2 regions of the Acidovorax sp. ACV01 genome follow, and region 1 is predicted to be linked to the other one. Evidence: predicted binding sites of a transcription regulator. Region 1 holds the regulator's gene; the other holds the start of a gene.
The links. The regulator FNR, encoded in region 1, switches genes on or off when oxygen is low (the NO sensors DNR and NnrR bind a similar motif). The targets are predictions, from matches to a motif close to TTGATNNNNATCAA.

Region 1 (6,801 bases):
CCACCATTGGCATCGTGCTGTACATCGCCGCGATGTGGATCGCCGGTGTGATGCAGGGCCTGATGTGGCGCGCCATCAACCCCGACGGCACGCTCACCTACACCTTTGTGGAAAGCGTGAAGGCGACCTATCCGTTCTATGTGATCCGTGTGGCCGGTGGTCTGCTGTACCTGGGCGGCATGGTAGTGATGGCCTGGAACGTGTGGGTGACTGCGATCTCCGGCCGTTCGGTCAAGGTGGCGATCCCTGCCGTGAATGCGGCCCACGCCTGAGCCGAAGGAGATAACTCATGTCTAACAACAACCCATCGAATTCGACCGGCTTCTCCCATGAAAAGGTGGAGACCAACAACTTCCTGATGATCGTGCTGATCCTGCTGGTGATCGCCATTGGTGGCCTCGTAGAGATCGTTCCGCTGTTCTTCCAGAAGTCTACGACCGAAGCGGTCAAGGGTGTCGAGCCCTACAACGCCATGCAACTGGTGGGCCGTGACATCTACATCCGTGAAGGTTGCTACAACTGCCACTCGCAGATGATCCGCCCCTTCCGCGCTGAAACGCTGCGCTACGGGCATTACTCGGTGGCGGGTGAGTTTGTGTATGACCACCCCTTCCAATGGGGCAGCAAGCGCACGGGCCCCGACCTGCACCGCGTAGGGGGCAAGTACAGCGATGAATGGCATCGCATCCACCTGAACAATCCGCGCGACGTGGTGCCCGAATCGAACATGCCCGCCTACCCCTGGTTGGAAAAAAATGCCGTGGAACCCGCCAGTGTGGCCCCCCGCATGAAGGCCTTGCGCACGGTGGGGGTGCCTTACACCGACGAGCAGATCGCTGCATCTGCCGCCGACGTCAAGGGCAAGACCGAGATGGAAGCGCTGATCGCGTATCTGCAAGTCATGGGCCGCGCGCTCAAGTAAAGGAGATTCGCCATGGACATCACCACCATGCGCATCGTTGCCACGCTGGCATCGATGGCCTGCTTTGTCGGCATTTGGGTCTGGGCCTATCGGGGCCGCAACAAGGCCCGGTTTGACGAGGCCGCGCGGCTGCCCTTTGAACAAGATTGATCCCACCAGAACGAGAACACCCCATGAGTGACTTCACCAGCAATTTCTGGTCGGTCTTTGTGACCACACTGACCCTGGTCGGCATCATCGCCTGCGGCATCCTGCTGTGGATGGCGGGCCGCAAGAAGGTGATGGCCACCGCCGACAACACCACTGGCCACGTCTGGGACGAGGACCTGGTCGAGATGAACAACCCCCTGCCGCGCTGGTGGGTGTGGTTGTTCGTCATCACCATCGTCTTCGGCTTTGGCTATTTGGCGGCCTACCCAGGTCTCGGCAGCTTTACCGGCAAGCTCAACTGGACGCAAAAAGGCGAGTACGAAGCCGAGATGGCCAAAGCCAAGACCGAACTGGAGCCGCTGTATGCCCGCTTTACTTCGATGAAGCCGGAAGACATTGCCAAGGACCCACAGGCACAGGCCATTGGCGAGCGCCTGTTCATGAACAACTGTGCGCAGTGCCATGGCTCGGATGCCCGGGGTAGCAAGGGCTTCCCTAATCTGGCCGATGGCGATTGGCTTCATGGCGGCGCGCCCGAGAAGATCCGGGAAACGATCGAGAAAGGTCGTGTTGGCAACATGCCTCCCATGGCTGCGGCAGTGGGTTCCCCTGAAGATGTGCGCAATCTCTCACACTACGTGCTGAGTCTGTCTGGTAGCCCCCACGATTCGCTGCGTGCTTCACTGGGCAAGTCCAAGTTCACGGCATGCGCAGCCTGCCACGGAATGGATGGCAAGGGCAATCAGGCACTGGGTGCCCCGAATCTCACAGATGACATCTGGCTGCATGGCTGGGGCGAGGCGGCCATTGCTGCCATGGTCAACAACGGCAAGGTCAACCAGATGCCCGCTCAGGCGGACAAGCTCACAGAAGCTCAGATCGGTGTACTGTCGGCCTACGTCTGGGGCCTGTCGAACGGCAAGTAGGCGCCCTGCACGCTAAACCTTGGGCGGTACTTTGGTGCCGCTCCAAGGATTGTTTGAACTGAGTACTTCGAAGCAAACGGATCGACACCACCATGAAGCCACCCAGCGAGCCCGCTCGCAAGGTCATCCCGATTTCACCGATTGCATCCGATGGCTCGTCGCAGGGCGAGATTGTGTCTCTCTACGAGGCGCAAAAGAAAATCTATCCACGCTCCATCAGTGGCGTGTTTGCACGCTGGCGCTGGGGCATGGTGTTTCTCACGCAGCTCGTTTTTTACGGGCTGCCCTGGTTTGAATGGGGGCAGCGCCAGATGGTGCTGTTTGACCTGGGGGCTCGGCGGTTTTACATCTTCGGCCTGGTTCTGTACCCCCAGGATTTCATCTACCTCACGGGCCTGCTCATCATTTCTGCGCTGTCGCTGTTCCTGTTTACGGCGGTGGCGGGGCGGTTGTGGTGCGGATTTGCGTGCCCGCAAACGGTCTATACCGAAATGTTCATGTGGATCGAGCACAAGATCGAAGGTGATCGCAGTGCCCGACTACGGCTGGACAACGGCCCATGGACCTTCGAGAAAGTCCGCAAGAAGTTCTTCAAGCAAGTGATCTGGATCGCGGTGGCGCTGTGGACTGGGTTTACGTTCGTGGGCTATTTTGTGCCGATCCGTGAGCTTGGTGCGGAGTTGCTGGTGATGCAGGGGGGCTGGCAGATATTCTGGGTGCTGTTCTACGGCTTTGCCACGTATGGCAATGCGGGCTACATGCGCGAGCAGGTGTGCAAATACATGTGCCCCTATGCGCGCTTTCAGAGCGCCATGTTCGACAAGGACACGCTGATCGTCAGCTATGACGTGGAGCGGGGCGAACCGCGCGGCCCGCGAAACAAGAACATCGATCAGAAGGCCAAAGGTCTGGGCGACTGTATTGACTGCACGCTGTGCGTGCAGGTATGTCCCGTGGGCATCGACATCCGCAAGGGGCTGCAGTATGAGTGCATTGGTTGCGGGTTGTGCGTGGATGCTTGCAACACGGTCATGGACAAGATGCACTACCCAAAGGGGCTTATCCGGTTTTCCACACAGAACGGCGTGGCGCAGCGGTGGAGCCAATCGCAGATCCTGCGCCGGGTGCTGCGGCCGCGTGTGCTGATCTACAGCGCAGTGCTGGTAGCCCTGTGCGTGGGCATGATGGCGAGCCTTGTCACGCGCACGCCGCTCATGGTCGATGTTGTGCGTGACCGCGCTGCGCTCTCTCGCATCGTCGCCGGTGGCAAGCTGGAGAACATCTACCGCCTGCAGATCATGAATGCAACCGAAGGACCCCAACGCTATCGCATCGGTGCGCGTGGCCTTGAAGGGCTGGAAGTGGCGTCCGATGCTGAGGTGGAAATCGGAGCGGCAGAGTCCCGGTGGGTGGCTGTCCGACTGCAGATACCGTATGGTTCGGCGCCTCCGGGATCGCACGCTGTGCAGTTCGACGTGCAGGCACTCGGCGGGGCCGCCCATGTGACTGAGAAATCCGTGTTTCTGGTGCCGCGGTAACGCGCGTGCACACTGGTGCAAGGTCTTCGCGGGCCTTGCTTTGACGAAAAATATTTTTGAGGAGTCATCACATGCCATCCAGTTCCACCCTCGGCACTGCCCCTTCCGCTACGGCGCCATGGTGGAAGTTCGGCCATGTCTGGCTGATCATCGCTGGTCCTGTGATCGTGATCATTGCGGGTTTTGTCACCCTCTGGCTGGCGATTTCGCGCCCCGACCCCGTGATCGCCGAGGACTATTACCGCCAGGGCATCGAGATCAACAAGACGCTGGAGACTCCACACAAGAGCCTGGCTCCCGCGATGAAAGGCCGCAACCATGCGGCCACTCCGGTCCAGGACCAGCCGCGCTGAACACCCCCTGGCCATGCGGTTTGTCTGCGCGGCCTTACCAGGAGAAAAATCAATGTGGACGCAACGCCTGATGTGGATTGCATGGCCGGCCTTCTTGATGGCAGGCGTCATGGAGGTGCTGGTTTTTGCGATGGTGGATCCGCAGGACTTGCACTGGTTTGGGCAGCCGTTGGCGTTGTCGCGTCAGGGCGTCTACACGCTTGCTTTTTTCGCGTTCTGGATGATCACCATGGCGTCCAGCGCATTGACGACATTGTTGGCGATGTCGCCCTTTGAACTCAACCGCTGCCCGGTCCCCGAGGGGGATCGCCCCGATGACTGTCGAAAGACTTCATCTTGCCCTTGATGGGCTGCGGTAGCTGGCCGGTAGATACGGAGAGAGGCCGCCGCCAACGCATTGCCTTGGTCAGTGGCAGGCCTGCTGGTTGTTCACGATGCGCTTGAGTGCATCGGTTTCCAGGATGCGCACATGGCGCTGCTTGACCTCGACAATACCTTCTTCCACAAACTTGGAAAATGTGCGGCTCACGGTTTCGAGCTTGAGCCCCAGGTAGCTGCCAATTTCCTCACGCGTCATGCGCAGTACGAGTTCGGACTGTGAAAACCCACGGGCATGCAAACGTTGCACAAGGTTCAGCAGAAACGCTGCCAGGCGTTCCTCGGCGCGCATGCTGCCCAAGAGCAGCATCACCCCATGCTCACGCACGATCTCGCGGCTCATGATCTTGTGCACATGGTGTTGCAGCGCGGTGACCTCGCGGGACAGTTCTTCGATGCGGTCAAAGGGCATGACGCAGACTTCTGCGTCTTCCAGGGCCACTGCGTCGCAGGTATGGTGATCGTTCACGATGCCATCCAGGCCGATAATCTCGCCCGCCATCTGGAAACCAGTGACCTGGTCGCGCCCATCTTCGGTGGCTACACAGGTCTTGAAGAAGCCGGTGCGGATGGCATAGAGCGATGTGAAGGCTTCGCCGTTGCGAAACAGCGTTCCGCCCCGTTTGATCTTGCGGCGGACGGCAACGACTTCGTCAATGCGTTGCAGTTGGTCTTCGCTCAGGCCAACCGGCATGCACAGCTCGCGCAGGTTGCAGTTAGAGCAGGCGACTTTGATGGTGAGCGGGTTCATAGGCACAGATGCTGGGTTAGGTTTGAGCATATCGCCTCATCTGCCTGTAAGACAGGCTTGTGGGTACGGATGGGCGAATGACATGCATCAAATTGTCGCTGTTCGGCCCCGTGCATCACTTGATTCAGGTCAAGGACATGGGGGACAGCTTACGGCACAGTCAAAGTGTACGCAAGGAATTTGCCCATGACTGCTGTTTCGCCTGATCTTCTGCGCCGTTTCGACGTGCCAGGGCCCCGCTATACCTCTTATCCAACCGCCGACCGTTTCGTCGAGGCGTTTGGGCAGGACGACTATGCGCTTGCACTAGAGCAGCGCAGGCTGGGCTCCATGACGAAGGCGTTGCCGTTGTCGCTGTATGTGCACATCCCCTTTTGCGAGTCGCTGTGTTATTACTGTGCATGCAACAAGATCATCACCAAACACCATGATCGGGCAGATACCTATCTGCGGTACCTGAGTCGCGAAATCGATCTGCACACAGCGCACTGCGGCACGGGGCAGGTGGTGAGCCAGCTGCACCTGGGTGGTGGTACGCCTACTTTTTTGTCCGACGACGGCTTGCGTGAACTCATGGTCATGCTCAAGCGCAGCTTCTCGCTCGCGCCGGGCGGAGAGTATTCGATTGAAGTAGATCCGCGCACCGTCAATGCCGACCGCCTTGCCGTGCTCGCGGAACTGGGATTCAACCGACTGAGTTTTGGAGTGCAGGATTTTGATCCTGAGGTTCAAAAGGCTGTTCATCGCATACAGCCTGCCGAGCAGGTGTTTTCGCTGGTGGAGTCCGCACGTTCGCTGGGTTTTGAATCCATCAATGTGGACTTGATCTACGGCCTGCCGCGCCAGACGCCCGAGTCGTTTGATCGCACGCTGGCCCAGGTTGTGCAGCTGCGGCCTGACCGCATCGCCCTGTATGCCTATGCCCACCTGCCGGAGCGCTTCAAGCCCCAGCGCCGCATTGTTTCTGCCGAGTTGCCCGCGGGGGCGGGCAAGGTGTCGATGCTGTCCCGTTCGCTGGCTGCCTTCATGGACGCTGGGTACGTGTATGTGGGCATGGACCACTTTGCGTTGCCGGCCGACGCATTGGCGGTTGCCAAGCGCCAGGGCCGTCTGCACCGCAACTTCCAGGGCTACAGCACACAGCCCGATTGCGATCTGATTGGCCTGGGCGTGTCGGCGATTGGCCGGGTGGGGGCGACCTACAGCCAGAACGCCAAAACTCTGGACGAGTACTACGATTTTCTGGACCAGGGGCGCTTGCCCGTGGTGCGTGGGCTCGCCCTGACCCGCGATGACCTGGTACGCCGCGCCGTCATCATGGCGTTGATGTGCCAGGGTGAGTTGTTGTTTGAGCCCATGGAGCAGGCCTGGTTGATCGACTTTCGGGCTTATTTCTCTGCCGAGCTGGAGCAACTGGAAACCATGGCTGAGCAGGGGCTCGTCGTGGTGAGACCCGACGGGGTCGAGGTGACGGCCATGGGCTGGTTCTTCGTGCGCGGCATCGCCATGGTTTTTGACCGTTACCTGCAGGCAGATCGCAACCGAGCCCGTTTTTCGCGCATCATCTGACTCTCATGATTGCAACGGTTGCCTCGACCGCCTTGCTGATGGGACTGGTTGGCGGGTCCCATTGCTTAGCCATGTGCTCCGCGCCCTGCGCAGCGTTGGTGGGGCAGGGAGAGTCGCGGAGTTTGCCCAAGACGGGTGGGGATTTGGAGGCACAGGCTTCCTCGCAGACGGTCCAAACTGTGCAATGGATGCCTCGGGGTGGTGTCATTCGGCG
Region 2 (6,801 bases), on a different contig from region 1:
TTCTCAAGGAAGGTGGCCAGTATTCTGACGCGGAGATCGTTGATCTGGTGGTGCGCACCTGTTTTGACGGGTTGGCGGCGCGGTAGTCGCACTTCCCTCCTTGCGTTGCGCACGCATCTAAAAAAGAAAGCCCGGCATGCCGGGCTTTCTTGCGTGCGGTTTACGCCATGGGCTTATTTGGGCAGGATCACCTTGTCCACGGCGTGAACCACACCGTTGCTGGTGAACACATCGGCCATGGCGATGTTGCTGGTGCGCATGTTCTGGTCGGTGATCACGAAGCTCGCGTTCACCGTGAAGGTCTGCCCCTGAACCGTGGCGATGGCGGTGTTGACGGGCACCTCGGCCTTGAGCACGCGCGCGGGCACCACGTGGTAGGTGAGCACCTTGGTCAGCAGGGCGGTGTCTGCCAGCAGCGCTGCCTTGGTCATCCCCAGCTCGGCCAGCAGCGCTGCAAACGCGGCGTTGGTGGGCGCAAACACCGTGAACGGGCCCGCGCCCTGCAAAGTGCCTGCCAAGCCTGCAGCCACCACCGCTTCCACGAGGATGCTGAAATCCGGCAGCGCTGATGCAGTAGCGACGATGTCCTTGTTGGCTGGCAGCAGCACCCGGTCCACCAGATGCACCACGCCGTTGCTGGCCTGGATGTCGGTGGCGGTGATGGTGGTGACGCGGTTGCGGCCATCGGTGATCTTGAGCCCATTGGCCGATTCGATCTTGAAGAAACCACCTGCGACGGGCGTGATCGCCTTGCCCAGGGGGACGTCCGCACGCGCGACCTTGCTGCCGAGCACGTGGTAGGTCAGCACCGCCGTCAGCAGGGGCTTGTCGGCCAGCAGGGCTTCCTTGGTCACGCCCAGCTCGCTGAGCAACGCTGCAAAGGCTGCATTGGTCGGGGCGAAAACCGTAAGCATGCCTGTGCTCAAGGTGGGCGCCAGACCTGCAGCCACCACAGCTTCCACGAGGATGCTGAGGTCGGGATTGTTCTGGGCGACTTCGACGATATTGCGCTGGGGCTCGTCGTCGCCGCCGCCACAGGCCTGCAGCAGGGTGGTGCCGGTGCCCAGGGCTGCGGCCAACAAAACGGTACGGCGGTTGAATGCGGTGTGCATGGCGGCTTCTCCTCGCTATGGGATGGTGGGTGGGGGAAAAGAGCGTTGTTCCGCTGGATTACTTGGGCATCAGTACGGTGTCGATGGCGTGGATCACGCCATTGCTCGCAGCCACGTCGGTCGCGATGACCTTGGACTGGTCCACCATCACACCCATGCCGGTGGTGACGGTGATCTCCTGGCCCTGCACGGTCTTGACCTTTCCGGCCTTGACGTCCTTGGCCATCACCTTGCCGGGCACCACGTGGTAGGTCAGAACCTTGGTCAGTGCGGCCTTGTCGGCCAGCAGGCCGTCCAGGGTAGCCCTGGGAATCTTGGCGAAAGCCTCGTCAGTGGGCGCAAACACGGTGAACGGGCCGGGGCCCTTGAGGGTGTCCACCAGGCCTGCCGCCTGCACGGCCGCCACCAGGGTCTTGAAGTTGCCCGCCTTCACGGCGGTATCCACGATGTCCTGGGCCATCACGTTGAAAGCGGCTCCTGCAGTCAGGGCCAATGCAATCAGGGTTTTTTTCATGGGTCGGTTCCTCGGTTTCGATGGAAATGACACGCCAGGATGGGCGCAGCGGGAATGTATAACCAATTGGTTCCAAAGTAAACCAATTGGTTATTATGAAAACCAATTGGTATTGTTCGGGCAAAAAAAAGCCCTGCCGGAGCAGGGCTGGGGCCTTCGGGCCGGGGTGTCCGGGTTAGCGAACGATCAGCAGGGGGACCTTGCAGTGGGCAAGCACCTGGGTGGTGACAGAGCCCATGACCAGGGTTGCCAGGGCGCCATGGCCATGGGAGCCCATCACCAGCAGGTCGAACTTGCCGCTGTCTGCCACCTTGGCGATGTTTTCGCCCACGCTGCCGATCTTGACGCTGCGCTTGGCTTCCACGCCATGGCGCGCGAGGAATTTGCACACGGGGGCGAGGATTTTTTCCGCCTCTTCAGCGTGGTAGCTGTCCACCACTTCCTTGCCCAGAGCGGCGCGTGCGCGTGTTGGCAGGGGAGCCTGCACGGTGAGCGCGGTGTACTGGTGGTTGCCACCGAGCAACTCTTCGTGGGTGGCCAGATAGGCCAGCATTTTTTTGGTGTAAGCGCTGCCATCGACAGCAAGCAGGATGTTCATGAGGTTCTCCGAGAAGGTATGGGCCAGACTACCGTGCGCGGACTTCTGTTGTCTTGACCTGGGTCATGCTTTTTTCTTCTGCGCTGCGGGGCGGCAGAGCCCCGTGTCCTGATCATAAGGTGATGCAGCATTGCGGCTGGAAAGCCGCCTGCTCTCCCTTGCGCGCATACCCCAGGGGATTGGCCACCACACGGCACTGCCAAGGGCTGCCATCGGCACGCAAGCCCTGCGCCCTGTAGTCGCTCGGTGCGTGAAGGTGGCCGTGCAGCCACAGCTGCGCGTGAGGCAGCAAACCATCCAGGGCATTGCAGAACCCCGCCGTACCGGGCACCAGCCCGTAGCGTGGATCGGCGCTGCGCAGGCTGGGCGCAAAGTGGGTGACAGCCACTGTGGGCCCGTCAAAAGGCGTTGCAAGTGCTTCAGCCAGCCATTGCTGGCAGACCAGTGCGTGGTCGCGCATGGCTTCGGCCAGAAAAGGCGCTGCATGGCGGGTGCCACCCGTCTTGCGCAGGTAGAAATTGGCCGCGCGAAAGGCTTTGTCGCGCAGTTTCAGCCGCCTGCCAAGGTCGGTGCTTCCCTCGTGGTCCGCGAGGGCGTCGAAATCGCTCCAGAGCGTGGTTCCGATGAAACGGACTCCCTGAAGCTCGACGGTTTCGCGCTCCAGCCAGGTGATTCCCAGGCGATCGCAGGTGCTGCGAAGTCGATGGTGGGCCGCATCGAAATCCTGCGCATCGTATTCGTGGTTGCCAGGGACAAAAAGCACGGGGGTGGGCCAGCCAGCTCCCTGGGGCAACGGCGAAAACCGGGCCAGGCCAAAGTCCTCGTCGCCCAGTTGCGAGCCTTCCTGGTAGGAGCCCACATCGCCGGCAAGCACCAGCACATCGGCGCCGGGCGCCGGTTCGGGGATGAAGTGGGGGTGCGCCTCAAGGTGCAGGTCGGAAAAAAGCTGGATGTTCATGCTGGGCGCAGTCTACGGGTTCAGCCTCTCCGCCTCACTGTTCGGGGAAAGTCCGGCGCGCCGAGCGCGCCAGGGCTTGCAGCAGCCAGGTCATCGCGGCCTGCTGCGGGCCGCGGCGGCGCCAGAGTGCGTCCACGTGGACCGCCGGCACGTCCAGCGGCAGGGCCCGCTGCACCAGGGCATCGGCGATCCCGGTGACGGGGACAAAGTGGCGGGGCAGCACCGTCAACAGGTCCGAGCCCGACACCACGCGCCCGGCGGTGAAGAACTGGTTGACCGTGATCACCACCTTGCGCTCGCGGCCCAGGGACGCCAGGGCCTCGTCGATGAAACCAAAGGGGCGCCCCGAGAAGCTCACGAGCATGTGGCGCGCGGCGCAATAGGTGTCCAGGGTCAAGGGCGCATCGGCCAGGGGATGGCCTTGCCGCATCACGCACACGTACTCGCCGTCGTACAGGCGGCGGCTTTCAAAGGCCACGGCCCCCCCCGATTGCGCGCGGGCGGTCAGGTCGGCCAGCACGGCGGGGAAGTAGCCCACCGCCATGTCCGCCGCCTCCTCGTCCAGCAGGCGGCGGGGGTCGCGCGTGGTCAGGGGTAGTACGCGGATAGACACGCCGGGCGCCTCGCGCTCGATGATTTCGACCAGGGCAGGAACCAGGGTGGCTGCCGTGGCATCGGCCATGGCCAGCACAAAGGTGGATTCGGCCGTAGCAGGTTCAAAGTGCCCGGGCGCCAGGGATTCCTGCAGGTGGGCCAGCGCCTCGCGCACAGGGGGCCACAGGGCCAGCGCGCGCGGAGTGGGCTCCACGCCCTGGCCGCTGCGCACCACCAGCTCATCTCCCAGCACATCGCGCAGGCGCCGCATCGCGTTGCTCACGGCGGGCTGGGTGATGGACAGCTTGTGCGCTGCGCGTGTGAGGCTGCGCTCGGCCATGACCTCGTCGAAAACACGCAGCAGGTTCAAGTCCAAAGAGCGGAAGTTCAAGGGATTCATGGTCAATTCATCACCAATATGAATATCAATGATTCAAAATATAAACTTGAACATGTAAAGGGTAAACCCTAATATCACCCCATCGCCCGGCAATCTCGCCACAAGCGTTAGAAAAGGGAAACCGAAATGACCAGCTTTGCACACGTTGAGTACCCCACCGAACACCCCGGCGTTGTCCGCGCCGAAAACGCCGCCGCCGCCCTCAAGCGCGTAGCCGCCAATTTTGACGGTGCCCGTGGCGCCGCCACCCTTCTGCTGGCGGCCGTTGTTTCGGCATTGCTGGTGGTGGCCAACCAGGTCATCGACACCTGGAGCGAAGGCCATCTGCTGGCGGCCTGGATGGTGCTGTGGCTGGTAGCCTTTGCGGCCCTGGCTCTGCTGACCGCCCCCGCCCGCCGCGCCGGTGCCGCACTGCGTGTGGGTGCCCACACCTGGGCTGAAAGCCGCCGCCGCGCTGCGGAAGACGAACGCACCTGGCAAGTGGCCGTGAAGGACCCCCGCATCATGGCCGAACTGAACCATGCCATGGGCATTGCCACCGTGCAAGACATCCGCAAGTACTACTGAGATGGCGACGCACGGTCTGCCGTGCAGTGACCCTGATTCTTGAAGCCGTGGCGAGTGTTCGCCACGGCTTTTTTCATTGCCAGGCCGTCATGGGACGGAAAACGAGGCCTCCAGGGGCATGTGCCACGCGGCGCAGGGGCGGTAAGGGCTGTTCTTCATGGCCGCGCGGGGCGGACCACCCTGATCCAGTATTCGTCTCCATCAGCGCAAAAAAAACCGCCCCTCTTTCAGAAGGGGCGGTTGTCAGGACTGAGAAGAACCAGGGGTCAGCTTACCAGGCGCTTTTCCAGCGCAGCCTTGGTGTCGAGCAAAGCCGGCGGCAGGTGGTAGGCCAGCTGTTCGAAGTGGGCATCGTGCAGCTTGAACTCCTCCGTCCAGGCCGCCTTGTCGATGCTGGTGACGGCGTCGAACTTCTGGGCGCTGAAATCCAGGCCTGCCCAGTTGATCTCGGCGTACTGGGGTGCCACGCCGAACATCGTCTCCGTGCCCTGGGCCTGGCCTTCGATGCGGTCGATCATCCACTTGAGCACGCGCATGTTGTCGCCGTAGCCAGGCCAGACGAACTTGCCGGCTTCGTCCTTGCGGAACCAGTTCACGCAAAACACCTTGGGCAGCGCCTTGCCGGTGGCGGTGATCTTGCCTTCCATGTCGAGCCAGTGCTGGAAGTAGTCGCTCATGTTGTAGCCGCAGAAGGGCAGCATGGCGAACGGGTCGCGGCGCACCACGCCCTGGGCACCGAAGGCGGCGGCGGTGGTCTCCGAGCCCATGGTCGCGGCCATGTACACGCCTTCTGTCCAGGTGCGGGCTTCCGTCACCAGGGGCACGGTGGTGGAGCGGCGGCCGCCGAAGATGAACGCGTCGATGGCGACGCCGTTGGCGTCGTCCCACTGGGCATCGAGTGCCGGGTTATTGGCGGCGGCCACCGTGAAGCGCGAATTGGGGTGAGCGGCCTTGGCGCCGGTTTCCTTGGCGATCTGGGGCGTCCAGTCCTTGCCTTGCCAGTCGATCAGGTGGTCCGGCAGCTTGCCGGTGTCCTTTTCCATGCCTTCCCACCACACGTCGCCGTCATCCGTCAGGGCCACGTTGGTGAAGATCACGTCCTTGCCCAGCGAGAGCATGCAGTTGGGGTTGGTGTGCATGTTGGTGCCGGGGGCCACGCCGAAGTAGCCGGCTTCGGGGTTGATGGCCACCATCTTGCCATCGGCGTTGGGCTTGATCCAGGCGATATCGTCACCGATGGTGGTGACCTTCCAGCCCGCAAAACCAGCCTCGGGCGGCACCAGCATCGAGAAGTTGGTCTTGCCGCAGGCGCTGGGGAAGGCCGCTGCCACGTGGTACTTCTTGCCTTGGGGGTTGGTCACGCCCAGGATGAGCATGTGTTCTGCCAGCCAGCCCTGGTCGCGGCCCATGGTGGAGGCGATGCGCAGGGCCAGGCACTTCTTACCCAGCAGCGCGTTGCCGCCGTAGCCGGAGCCGTACGACCAGATCTCGCGCGTTTCGGGGTAGTGCACGATGTACTTGACCTTGGGGTTGCAGGGCCAGCTCGTGGTGTCCTTCTCGCCGTCGGCCAGGGGGGCGCCCACGGTGTGCATGCAGGGCACGAATTCGCCTTCCACGCCCAGCACGTCGTACACGGCCTTGCCCATGCGGGTCATCAGGCGCTGGTTCACGGCCACGTAAGCGCTGTCGGTCAGCTCCACGCCGATGTGGGCGATGTGGCTGCCCAGCGGGCCCATGCTGAAGGGCACCACATACATCGTGCGGCCCTTCATGCAGCCGTCGAACAGGGGCTGCAGCGTGGCCCGCATCTGTGCGGGCGCCATCCAGTTGTTGGTGGGGCCGGCGTCTTCCTTGGTGGCCGAGCAGATGTAGGTGCGGTCTTCCACACGGGCCACGTCCGATGGGTCGGACCAGGCCAGGAAGCTGCCGGGGCGCTTGGCGGGGTTGAGCTTCTTGAAAGTGCCGGCGTCCACCAGCTGTTGGCACAGACGGTCGTACTCTTCCTTCGTGCCATCGCACCAATAGATGGTGTCAGGTTTGCACAGGGCGGCCATGTCG

Region 2: a site for FNR is predicted at 2,278-2,291, ahead of IB243_RS09665 (universal stress protein). Genes of this name have one in related genera too.

The regions. Positions count from the first base shown of each region.
Region 1 is NZ_JACUZT010000006.1:183,386-190,186, reverse strand. Features, by position in the region: gene ccoN (cytochrome-c oxidase, cbb3-type subunit I) at 1-272, shown strand, start outside; gene ccoO (cytochrome-c oxidase, cbb3-type subunit II) at 290-922, shown strand; gene IB243_RS18200 (cbb3-type cytochrome c oxidase subunit 3) at 935-1,072, shown strand; gene ccoP (cytochrome-c oxidase, cbb3-type subunit III) at 1,096-1,998, shown strand; gene ccoG (cytochrome c oxidase accessory protein CcoG) at 2,091-3,536, shown strand; gene IB243_RS18185 (FixH family protein) at 3,608-3,889, shown strand; gene IB243_RS18180 (hypothetical protein) at 3,942-4,235, shown strand; gene fnr (fumarate/nitrate reduction transcriptional regulator Fnr) at 4,296-5,018, opposite strand; gene hemN (oxygen-independent coproporphyrinogen III oxidase) at 5,205-6,587, shown strand; gene IB243_RS18165 (sulfite exporter TauE/SafE family protein) at 6,593-6,801, shown strand, end outside.
Region 2 is NZ_JACUZT010000003.1:205,613-212,413, reverse strand. Features, by position in the region: gene IB243_RS09680 (TetR/AcrR family transcriptional regulator) at 1-86, shown strand, start outside; gene IB243_RS09675 (fasciclin domain-containing protein) at 174-1,112, opposite strand; gene IB243_RS09670 (fasciclin domain-containing protein) at 1,171-1,626, opposite strand; gene IB243_RS09665 (universal stress protein) at 1,802-2,224, opposite strand; gene IB243_RS09660 (metallophosphoesterase) at 2,337-3,182, opposite strand; gene IB243_RS09655 (LysR family transcriptional regulator) at 3,217-4,176, opposite strand; gene IB243_RS09650 (hypothetical protein) at 4,303-4,743, shown strand; gene IB243_RS09645 (phosphoenolpyruvate carboxykinase (GTP)) at 5,010-6,801, opposite strand, start outside.